One region of the Streptomyces montanus genome, then DNA from elsewhere that is predicted to be linked to it. Evidence: riboswitches for the same ligand, from Rfam matches in the RefSeq annotation. Region 1 holds a riboswitch; the other holds the start of a gene.
What was found. Region 1 has a riboswitch for glycine ahead of gcvT (glycine cleavage system aminomethyltransferase GcvT). Riboswitches for the same ligand answer to the same signal wherever they lie in the genome.

Region 2: linked by a shared signal. The riboswitch ahead of gcvP (aminomethyl-transferring glycine dehydrogenase) and the one ahead of gcvT (glycine cleavage system aminomethyltransferase GcvT) in region 1 are both predicted to bind glycine.

What each region holds. Positions count from the first base shown of each region.
Region 1 covers NZ_VBZC01000023.1:102,517-108,301, forward strand. Annotated here, with positions in the region: gene FE633_RS21840 (ABC transporter permease) at 28-1,038, opposite strand; gene FE633_RS21845 (enhanced serine sensitivity protein SseB C-terminal domain-containing protein) at 1,386-2,165, opposite strand; gene FE633_RS21850 (enhanced serine sensitivity protein SseB) at 2,416-3,201, opposite strand; gene FE633_RS21855 (AAA family ATPase) at 3,318-3,992, opposite strand; glycine riboswitch at 4,174-4,270, shown strand; glycine riboswitch at 4,271-4,384, shown strand; gene gcvT (glycine cleavage system aminomethyltransferase GcvT) at 4,420-5,550, shown strand; gene gcvH (glycine cleavage system protein GcvH) at 5,678-5,785, shown strand, end outside.
Region 2 covers NZ_VBZC01000024.1:127,264-133,048, reverse strand. Annotated here, with positions in the region: gene FE633_RS22705 (zinc-ribbon and FHA domain-containing protein) at 1-183, shown strand, start outside; gene ftsR (transcriptional regulator FtsR) at 227-961, shown strand; gene FE633_RS22695 (bifunctional nuclease family protein) at 1,047-1,520, shown strand; gene FE633_RS22690 (MerR family transcriptional regulator) at 1,764-2,396, shown strand; gene FE633_RS22685 (DNA polymerase IV) at 2,456-3,874, shown strand; gene FE633_RS22680 (PRC-barrel domain-containing protein) at 3,796-4,167, opposite strand; glycine riboswitch at 4,271-4,366, shown strand; gene gcvP (aminomethyl-transferring glycine dehydrogenase) at 4,546-5,785, shown strand, end outside.

The DNA.
Region 1 (5,785 bases):
GATGACGGGCCCTGGGGGTACGGCAGTTCAGCGAGAACCCTTCGGGTCGAGCGCATCGCGTACGCCGTCGCCGAAGAGGTTGAAGGCAAGGACGGTGATGAAGATCGCTACACCCGGGATCACCATGTAGGTGGGGTCCGAGTCGTAGTAGTCGATCGCCGAGGAGAGCATCTGTCCCCAGGAGGCTGTGGGGGGCTTGACGCCCACGCCCAGGAAGCTGAGCGCCGCTTCGGTGAGGATGTTCGTCGGGATCATCATCGTCGTGTACACGATGATGGGCGCGACGAGGTTGGGCAGCAGCTCCTTGAACAGGATGTACAGCCGCCCGGCCCCGAGACTGCGGGCGGCCTCGACGTACTCGCGCTCACGCAGCGAGAGCGTCTGGCCGCGCACCACGCGTCCGACATAGGGCCAGCCGAAGAAGCCGATCACCAGGATCATCACGAAGATACGCACGCCCGTGCCGGTGAGGCCGAGCATCTCGTTCGGCATGACCGAGACCAGCGCGATGATGAACAGCAGCTGCGGGAACGCCAGCAGACCGTCCATCACCCGGCTGATGAGGGCGTCCAGCCAGCCGCCGAAGTAGCCGGCGAGGACACCCAGAACCGTGCCGATCACGACCGCGACCAGGGCGGACAGGAAGCCGACCAGGAGCGAGATGCGGGCGCCGTAGACGATGCGGGCGAACACGTCGCGCCCGTTGACCGGTTCGACACCGAAGAGGTGGTCCCCGCTGATACCGCCCAAGGACCCCTTGGGAGTCGAGAAGAGAGGGTCGATCAGGTCCTCGTGGTGCGTCTCGGGGTCCTGCCCGACCAGGTTCGTGATCACCGGTGCGAGCAACGCGATCGCGATCAGGACGAGGACGACAACGCCGCCCGTGAGAGCCAGTTTGTCGCGCTTGAGGCGCTCCCAGGCAATCCGGCCGAGGGAACGCCCCTGTACCGACTTGGCCTCGGCGGAGCCGGCTGTCGCCGCCTCCTCGGCAGCACTCGGGGCCGCTTCCGCGGTCGGCTCGTGCAATGGTGCCGTCATCGTGGCAGCGACCCCTCTCAAACCGGCGGTAGCCGGCCCCCACATGCCGCTGTAGCGGCGTGATCTGTCTGTCGAACGCAGGGGAGAACACCCCTGGAGCCGGAGTCTTCAACGGTTCAGCGATCTGTTGCCAGACTTGGCGGTGAATGGATGCCTAAACGTGATGCTGTCTGGGGTGTTCCGTTATCCGGACTGCCGATAACGGGAGGCGGACGGGGGATAGTTGGGGCGTAAGGGGCTCACTACCCCATTTACCCGCGTAGATTTGGACAATCTACGCGCGGTGACTCTCGGCAAGCGGTACAACCGGTGCAAGCGGTTTTCGAGGGACAGACGGCGGACCGGGCTCAGTACGTGCCCGGGAAGCCACCCGTCGCCGGGGCGGGGGCCGCATGGGCCTCCCGGTCGTAGAACGGCCGCGCGTTGGCCCGCATCCACATGGCCACCGGGTCGTACCCGTCGGACATCGCGACGGTCGACACCGGCAGCCCGTCCGGCACGGCGCCGATGGACTGCTGCATCATCGCCCGTACCGAGTCCACGGCGGGCGGACTGGTGTCGTACACATCGAGGCCGATGGCGAGATACGGCGCCCCGAGCGCCGGCTGCACCCAGGCGCGGCGCAGCGAGCGCACGGCGGCGGTGCGATGCGCGTTCTGCGCGAGCAGGGCGTAGAACTGCGGGAGTTCGATGCCCGGTTCGGCCATCCTGAGCGGGCCCGCGGGCTGCCGCTCCAGGCCGGTGGCGATGCGGCGCAGGTCGAGCCAGGGGATGCCGACGCCACCGCCGGGCGCGTGCGGGTTCAGCCAGAGGCCGTAGTGGTCGGGGTAGAGGGTGCGGGCCACGTCGAGGCCGTCGACGACCTCGTACGAACGGTTCCAGCCGCTGGCCGAGAGTTCCTGGGCGGAGGTGACGCAGGGCGCGTAACTGAAGCCCTCCACCTCCATGTTCCCGTACTGGGCGTCCGGCGACCCGGCCTGGCCGTGCCAGAGCAGCATCCAGACCTGACCCGCGGAGGGCGTCGCGAGCGCCCGCAGGAGCGCCTCGTAGGCGTCGTAACGCCCGGGCGTCACCTGGCGCAGCATGTGCTCGACCTGCCCGGCCGCGGCTGTGCCCGACGCGCTCACCCTCTACCGCCCCTTCGCGACATACCTGTCAACATGCCCCACAGGCCCGGCGTGCGTCATGTACTTGAAGCGCGCACCACCCGACCGAGCCATTCTGCATCGTCCGGGGCCGATGCACTCACTGGCGCCTCAGCCGTGGGCCGGACCCCCGAGCGAAAGACCCCCAACCCCGACCGAGCCATGAAACCAGCTTAGGTCGCCATCCTGACAGCGGCTCGGCGCACGCGGCCGCGGCTGTGACCCCGTGGCGTCAGTGTCCGTGCCGATGGAAGGGGCGCACGCGGGCGCGCATCCAGTCGCCCACCGGGTCCTGCGCGACGTCGAGGAACACGAGGTTCACAGGCGGCGCCACCGGCACCCGGGCGAGCGCCCGCCCCAGGGCGTCCAACGGGAGCGCACGCGCCCCCTCGTCCCAGGAGATCAGTTCGACGCCGATGAACATCACCGGGTCGCCCCCCTCGATGCTCGCCAGGCAGCGGCGGGCACTCAGCACGACACCGGTTCCCGCGAACTCGGCCGAGGCGGCGGCCAGGAAGTCCACCGGGTCCTCCTGCCAGTCGGGCTCGAACAGCCGGACCCGGCCGCCGCTCGCGGGCCCGTCCAGCTCAGTCCGTCCGGCCCGGCACAACGCGGCGACGGCGGGCGGCGGCAGGGGCACACCGACCGTGCCGTCCGGATTCACCGCGATGCCCACGTGCGGCGGCAGTCCGCGCGCGAACTCCACGGCGGGCGCGATGGTGTACGACATGTGGTCGCCCACGATCTGCCGGAACTGCTGCTCCGAGCTGAAGACCGGAACGTACGCCTGTCCGTCGAGCTCCATCATCGGCAGGTCGAGCGGGCCGCTGTGCGGGCCGCCGCCGTTGGGCAGCGGCACCCAGAGGAAGCTGCGCCCGAGGACCTCCACGATGCGGGCACCCGCCGAGGGCGCCGCGGGCCCCCCGGGAGCGCCGAGGGACGCGGCGAGCACCTCCTCCAGCGCGTTGCCGGGCCAGCCGGCATGCGGGTGAGGGTGCGCCTGTACCGGTATGTCCATCTGCGTAACCATCTGCTCGGAACCTCTGCTGATGGGGGTAAACCCTATCGCCTGCGGAGCTTTCACCCCACGCGGCGTCCAGTGGGGTTCAGCCACCGAAGGGGCGCCGAAGGGACTCAGTCGCCGAAGTCGATCCGCCGCAGCACGTCCGCCGCGGCACGGTCGACGAGAACGGCCGAGTCGCAGCCCTCCGGCAGGTCGCCCTCCTCGACGGAGCGCAACAGCCGGTCGACCGCGCCGCGGTGCCGGGCGAAGGCGTATCGCGAGACGCCGCGGCCGCGCTCGCGCTGGCCGTCCAGCGCGGTGTCCGGCGGGACGTCGAGCAGCAGCAGGTGCAGCGTGCCGCCCCGGCGCCTGGCTTCGCGGGCGATCCAGTTGCGCACCCAGGCCTGGGTGCCGCAGTCGTGCACGACGACCCCCTCACCGGAGCGCAGGGCGCGGCGCAGGCCCGCGTAGTGCGCGGCCCGCACGAGGGGGCGGTAGACCGCGTACGGCACAAAGCGGGACAGACGGCGGTCCCAGCGGTCGCGGGTGTCCTGCGAGTCGATACGGAGGCCCGTCACGGCGCGGCGCATCAGGGTCGACTTGCCGCTGCCCGGGAGGCCCGTGACCACGACCAGGTCGGCCGCGCCGAAGCGGAGGCCGTGCGGACTGTGTCCCGCACGGTCCCGCAGATCGCGGACGACGGGCGCCGGGAGCGGGCCGCACGCCTCCCTGGCCGGGGCAGCGGGCTGCTTGGGCAGTGCGACGGCCGCACCTGTCGCGTACACCGTGGTCCTGTTCACGCTGATCGTCCTCCCCTTGGGGTCGGGAGACCCATCCCCGTCGAGTGTAAAGAGAAGGTAATGCGTGCCACCTGTCATTTTGGTTCTCGTCCTGCCACAGCCCCGTCACAGATCTCTGTGAAAGGTCCCCCTGCCGTGCCGCACCCAGGCGTGCAATGATGTGCGCGCCAACTGCATACCGGCCGCTTGAATCCGCGCGGGAGAGTTCCGGGTACGCGTACCCGGGCGCCGAAGGAGCAAGTCCCTCCCTTGAATCTCTCAGGCCCCGTTACCGCGCGGGCGAGGCACATCTGAAAAGCGGGCCGCTGTCCAGTGGCTCCACCCAAGGTGCAAACCGTGACCGCCGGCTGCCGACGGTCATGGCGAACCTCTCAGGTTCCGATGACAGATGGGGAGGAACGACCTCGCCCGTCATGCCCTGGGAGCAGAACCGATGAGCAGTAACGCCGCGCCCCTCACGCCACGGCGCACCGCGCTCGATGCCCTGCATCGTTCGCTCGGCGCGACGATGACCGACTTCGCCGGCTGGGACATGCCTCTGCGGTACGGCTCCGAGCGGGACGAACACATCGCCGTCCGTACCAGGGCAGGCCTCTTCGACCTCTCCCACATGGGCGAGATCACCGTCACCGGCCCCCAGGCCGGCCGGCTCCTCGACCACGCGCTGGTCGGCAACCTCTCCTCGGTCGGCGTGGGCCGCGCCCGCTACACCATGATCTGCCGGGCCGACGGCGGCATCCTCGACGACCTGATCGTGTACCGGCTCGGGGAGAGCGAGTACATGGTCGTCGCCAACGCCTCCAACGCCCAGGTGGTCCTGGACGCCCTGACCGAGCGCGCCGCCGGCTTCGACGCCGCCGTGCGCGACGACCGCGACGCGTACGCGCTGCTCGCTATCCAGGGCCCCGAGTCCTCCGGCATCCTCAAGTCCCTCACCGACGCCGACCTGGACGGCCTCAAGTACTACGCGGGCCTGCCCGGCACCGTCGCGGGCGTCCCGGCCCTGATCGCCCGCACCGGCTACACCGGCGAGGACGGCTTCGAGCTGTTCGTCTCCCCGGCCGACGCGGAGAAGCTGTGGCAGGCGCTGACCGACGCGGGCTCCGCGGCGGGCCTGGTCCCCTGCGGCCTCTCCTGCCGCGACACCCTGCGCCTGGAGGCGGGCATGCCGCTGTACGGGCATGAGCTGAGCACCTCGCTGACGCCGTTCGACGCGGGGCTCGGCCGGGTCGTGAAGTTCGAGAAGGAGGGCGACTTCGTGGGGCGCGAGGCGCTCACCGAGGCCGCCTCCAGGGCCGAGGAGAACCCCCCGCGTGTCCTCGTCGGTCTGATCGCCGAGGGCCGCCGCGTCCCGCGCGCCGGGTACGCGGTCGTCGCCGGCGGCGAGGTCGTCGGCGAGGTCACCTCGGGCGCGCCCTCGCCCACCCTCGGCAAGCCGATCGCGATGGCGTACGTGGACGCCACGCACGCCGCGCCCGGCACGCCCGGTGTCGGCGTGGACATCCGGGGCAGTCACGAGCCGTACGAGGTCGTGGCGTTGCCCTTCTACAAGCGCCGGAAGTAGTCCCGGCGTCGGGGTCGGCAGCGCGCCGACGTGACCTGCGGCCCCGTGTGCCGTCTCGTAGCGCAAAGGGCATCTCACCAGCCCACCCGTTCACCAGCACTCCCTCGCGTACAGGAGAATTCAGGCCATGAGCAACCCCCAGCAGCTGCGTTACAGCAAGGAGCACGAGTGGCTGTCGGCCGCCGAGGACGGCGTCGCGACGGTCGGCATCACCGAGTTCGCGGCCAACGCGCTC
Region 2 (5,785 bases), on a different contig from region 1:
TCGCGCCGCCATGTGGAGTTCCGGCGCGCTCCGGACGGTTCGTTCACCGTCGCTGACGTGGGCAGCCTGAACGGCACGTACGTCAACCGGGAGCGGATCGACTCCGTCGCACTGTCGAACGGTGACGAGGTGCAGATCGGCAAGTACCGGCTGGTCTTCTACGCGAGCCAGCGGGGCATCTGACCCTCCCCCAGACTCCGTCCCGGGGGGACCTCAGGGAATGTCCATGCTTCAAACACCGAGCGGCGGTGCCGGTAACGGCGCCGCCGCCACGGCCAGTGGGCTGATGAGCATCGGCACGGTGCTGAACGTGCTGCGCGACGAGTTTCCCGAAGTCACCATCTCCAAGATCCGGTTTCTGGAGTCGGAGGGGCTCGTCGAGCCCCAGCGGACCCCTTCGGGGTACCGAAAGTTCAGCCCGAAGGACGTCGAGCGCCTCGGCCACGTACTGAGAATGCAGCGTGACCACTATCTGCCCCTGAAGGTGATCCGCGAGCACCTGGAGGCCGTGGAGCGCGGTGAGGCGGTGCAGCTGCCCGCCGTGGGGCGGCAGCCTGACGGCGAGGCTGTCAGTGAGCCGGAGGGGCCCACCGCGGCCCGGATCGGGCGGGCCGATCTGCTGGCCGCCGCCGAGATCGGCGAGCAGGAGCTCGAGGAATGGGAGTCGTACGGGTTGATCACGCCGCTGCCGGACGGGGTCTACGACGCCGAGGCGGTGACCGTGGCCGGGCTCGTCGTGGAGCTCGGGCGATTCGGGATCGAGCCGCGGCATCTGCGCGCCGTGAAGGCCGCCGCGGACCGCGATGCCGGGCTCGTCGATCAGGTCGTGGCCCCGCTGCGGCGCCACCGCAATCCGCAGACTCGAGCACACGCGGAGGCTCGGACCAAGGAGCTGGCGGGGCTCGCGGTGAAGCTGCACGCCGCGCTGGTGCAGGCCGCGCTCGGGGTGCGGCTGCCCTGAGCCGGGGCCCTCGGCGGTGCACGGATCGGCCGCCCGTTCCGTGCTCGACTACCCAAAGGTGCCGAGCACGGCCTAGGGTTGCTGTGTGAACGAGCTCGACGTCGTAGGTGTCCGGGTTGAAATGCCCTCCAACCAACCGATCGTGCTCCTGCGCGAAGTGGGAGGCGACCGTTACCTCCCCATCTGGATCGGGCCGGGGGAGGCGACGGCGATCGCCTTCGCGCAGCAGGGCATGGCTCCCGCACGACCGCTGACCCACGACCTGTTCAAGGACGTGCTGGAGGCCGTCGGCCAGGAGCTCACCGAAGTACGCATCACCGACCTGCGTGAGGGCGTCTTCTACGCGGAGCTGGTGTTCGCCAGCGGTGTCGAGGTGAGTGCCCGGCCGTCCGACGCCATAGCGCTGGCCCTGCGCACCGGGACGCCGATCTACGGCAGTGACGGGGTCCTGGACGACGCGGGTATCGCGATCCCGGACGAGCAGGAGGACGAAGTGGAGAAGTTCCGCGAGTTCCTCGATCAGATCTCGCCCGAGGACTTCGGGACCAACAGCCAGTGATCCGGCTTCGGACCAGCAGATGTGTCCCGGCTTCGGGAGCTGAGGCCAGTGACCCTCCGGGACCGTCGGACGACAGGGCGTACGTCGGCCGTGCCGAGGGTATTCGGCTAGCCTTTCCCCGCGGCGGGTCACGGGAAACCACTCTTAGGGTGATTATCACTCGGCGTGGCGAGTGTGGCGATCGTTGACGCACCCCTGGTGACTGCCTACCGTCGAGGAGGCAGGTCGAGGACGGAGGTCGGCGTGAGAAGCAGCGGCGACGGTACGGCTGGGGGTCCCGGACGCAGTCCGGGTGAGAGCGGCCCGTACTCGCTTCACGGCAGCACGGCCGACCACGCTCCACAGCGGCCGACGCCGGTGCCTGACGAGGGCGGGGTGGCGTCCGAGGACGTTGGCTATCGCGGTCCGACGGCGTGCGCGGCCGCGGGCATCACCTACCGGCAACTGGACTACTGGGCCCGGACCGGGCTTGTCGAACCCAGCGTGCGGCCCGCCTACGGCTCGGGGACGCAGCGGCTGTACAGCTTCCGGGACGTCGTCGTCCTGAAGATCGTCAAGCGGTTCCTCGACACGGGCGTGTCGCTGCAGAACATCCGCACCGCGGTCCAGCACCTCCGGGAGCGCGGGTTCCGCGACCTGGAGCGCATGACCCTGATGAGCGACGGGGCGACGGTCTACGAGTGCTCCTCGCCCGACGAGGTCCACGCGCTGCTCCAGGGCGGGCAGGGCATCTTCGGGATCGCCGTCGGTGTGGTCTGGCGGGATGTGGAGAGCGCGCTCTCGCAGCTGCACGGCGAGCGGATCGACACAGGTGAGACGCTCGTAGGGCACCATCCCGCGGACGAGCTGGCACGGCGCCGCAACCGCGCGGTCTGAGACCTCACGGCCGGACCGATCACAGGGCATTGTCAGTGGCGTAGGGCAGCATCGGAGATGTGAGAAACACGCCCACGATCCTGCATCTGGACATGGATGCCTTCTACGCTTCGGCCGAACAGGCAGCCAAGCCGAGCCTGCGCGGCAAAGCGGTGATCGTGGGGGGACTCGGGCCGCGTGGAGTGGTAGCCACCGCCTCGTACGAGGCGCGGGTCTTCGGGGTCCATTCGGCGATGCCCATGGCGCAGGCGCGCCGGCTGGCGCCCAACGCCGCTTATCTGGTGCCGCGCTTCGGGTTCTACCGGGAGATCAGCGAGCAGGTGATGGGGCTGCTGCGGGAGCTGTCGCCGTTGGTGGAGCCGCTGAGCCTGGACGAGGCGTTCGTGGACCTGGAGGCGGGGGGAACGGCCTGGGACGAGGAGTCGGCGCGGCTGACGGGTACGAAGCTGCGCGGGGACATCCGGGCTGTCACCGGGCTCACGGGGTCAGTGGGGCTCGCCGTCTCCAAGATGCTCGCGAAGATCGCCTCCGAGCAGGCCAAGCCGGACGGCCTGGTGCTGATAGAGCCGGGGACGGAGCGAGCGATGCTGGGACCCCTGCCGGTGCGGACGCTGCCGGGAGTGGGGCCGGCCACCGGTGATCACCTGCGGCGGGTCGGCATCACCACGGTCGAGGAGGTCGCGGAGGCGGGCGAGGACGAGCTCGTGCGGCTTCTCGGCAAAGCCCACGGGAGCGCGCTGTACGCCATGGCGCTGGCGCTCGACGAGCGGCCCGTGGTGGCCGAGCGGGACACCAAGTCGGTGTCCGTCGAGGACACGTACGACGTGGACATCCATGACCGGGTCCGGGTGCGGGTGGAGGTGCAGCGGCTCGCCGACCGGTGTGTGCGGCGGCTGCGGGACGCCGGGCGGTCGGGGCGGACCGTGGTGCTCAAGGTGCGGCGGTACGACTTCTCGACGCTCACCCGGTCCGACACGCTGCGTGGGCCGACGGACGACCCCTCGGTGGTGCGGGAAGCGGCGGCGCGGCTGCTCGAGACCGTCGACACCACGGGGGGCGTACGGCTCCTGGGGGTCGGTGTCACGGGGCTCGCCGACTTCACGCAGGAGGACCTCTTCGCCCAGGCGCAGGCGGCCGCCGGGGAGCTGGAGCCGCCGGCCGAGGAGGAGGCTGAGGAGTCGGCCGAGAAGCAGGAGACGCCCACGGTGCGACGGTGGTCGGCGGGGCATGACGTACGGCATGCCGAGTTCGGACCCGGATGGGTGCAGGGCAGTGGCCTTGGGCGGGTCACCGTGCGGTTCGAGACGCCCGACTCCGAGCCGGGGCGCGTGCGCACGTTCCGGACCGACGATCCGGAGCTGGAGCCGGCGGAACCGCTGCCGCTGGTGCGACGAAGACCTCAGGTCTCGTCCGAGCCCGCCAGGTGGCCGCAGTCGCGGTCCGGCGGTGGGGGCGGAGGCGCCACATCGAGGCCGTAGTGGTGATAGAGCTGGATTTCCTGCTCGGGGGAGAGGTGGCGGCCGACGCCGAAGTCGGGGGCGTCCTTGATCAGGGCGCGGTCGAAGGGGACCCGCAGGGCACCCTCGACCAGTTCGCTGGGCTCCAGGGGCACAAAGGCGTCCCTGCTGAACAGACCGGTGCGTATGGCCGCCCATTCCGGCACGCCGGTCGCATCGTCGAGATAGACCTCGTCGACGGTGCCGATCTTGTTGCCATTGCGGTCGAACGCCTTGCGGCCGATCAGTTTGCGCGGATCGACGTCGGTCTGCACGGGACCTCCAGCTGCTCACAACTCATCCGTAAGCACTACGAAAGAGCACTTTGAGGAGGGCGGCCACTCGAGGGAAGCCCGCTGGTAGGCTGGCAACGGCCGCTGACCCCGTGCGGGAGAGTCCTCCAGACTTCACCGGAGGCGCCGAAGGAGCAAATCCTCCCCGGAATCTCTCAGGCCCACGTACCGCACGGACGAGGTCACTCTGGAAAGCAGGGCGGGCGTCCACGGCTCCCGCTCTCACCGACGGTGCAAGCCGGATCGCCGAGTGCGGGCGGACCGGCGAAGCTCTCAGGTTGAGATGACAGAGGGGGAGGCCGTCCGGGCACCCACGCCGTGGTGCCCTCGAAGGTCGTGTCAGACCAGGAGGCCTCCGCAATGACCGCCCATCGCATTCCACTCTCCGAGCTCGAACAGGGAATCCCTTTCGAACAGCGCCACATCGGGCCCGACACCGAGGCCCGGGCGAAGATGCTCGCGCAGGTGGGGTACGGCTCGCTCGACGAGCTGACGGCCATCGCGGTCCCGGACGTGATCAAGAACGCCGAGGCGCTCGCTCTGCCCGGCGCGCGCACCGAGGCCGAGGTCCTCGCCGAGTTGCGTTCCCTGGCGGACCGTAACGAGGTCCTCGACTCGATGATCGGGCTCGGCTACTACGGCACGTTCACGCCGCCGGTGATCCTGCGCAACGTCATGGAGAACCCGGCCTGGTACACCGCGTACACGCCGTACCAGCCGGAGATCTCGCAGGGCCGCCTGGAGGCGCTGCTGAACTTCCAGACCATGGTCGCCGAGCTGACGGGCCTGCCCACCTCCGGTGCCTCGCTGCTCGACGAGGGCACCGCGGCCGCCGAGGCGATGGCGCTGTCGCGGCGCGTGGGCAAGGTCAAGAACGGTGTCTTCCTCGTCGACGCGGACACGCTGCCGCAGACCATCGCCGTGATCGAGACGCGCGCCGAACCGACCGGAGTCGAGGTCGTCGTCGCGGACCTGAGCGACGGCATTCCGGCCGAGATCGCCGAGCGCGGCGTCACCGGAGTGCTCCTCCAGTACCCGGGCGCCTCCGGTGCCGTACGGGACATCAAGCCCGTCATCGACCAGGCGCACGAGCTGGGCGCGATCGTCACCGTCGCCGCCGATCTGCTCGCGCTGACGCTGCTCACCTCACCGGGTGAGCTCGGCGCGGACATCGCGGTCGGCACGACACAGCGCTTCGGAGTGCCGATGGGCTTCGGCGGGCCGCACGCCGGATACATGGCCGTGCGCGAGAAGTTCGCGCGCAACCTGCCCGGCCGTCTCGTCGGCGTCTCGGTCGACGCGGACGGCAACAAGGCATATCGGCTGGCCCTGCAGACGCGGGAGCAGCACATCCGCCGGGAAAAGGCGACGAGCAACATCTGTACGGCGCAGGTGCTGCTTGCCGTGATGGCCGGGATGTACGCCGTGTACCACGGCCCTCAGGGCCTCAAGGCGATCGCGGGGCGCACCCACCGGTACGCCACGATCCTCGCGGCGGGCCTGAAGGCGGGCGGCGTCGAGGTCGTGCACGAGGCCTACTTCGACACGCTGACCGTGCGGGTGCCGGGCAGGGCCGCCGAGACCGTCGCGGCCGCGCGCG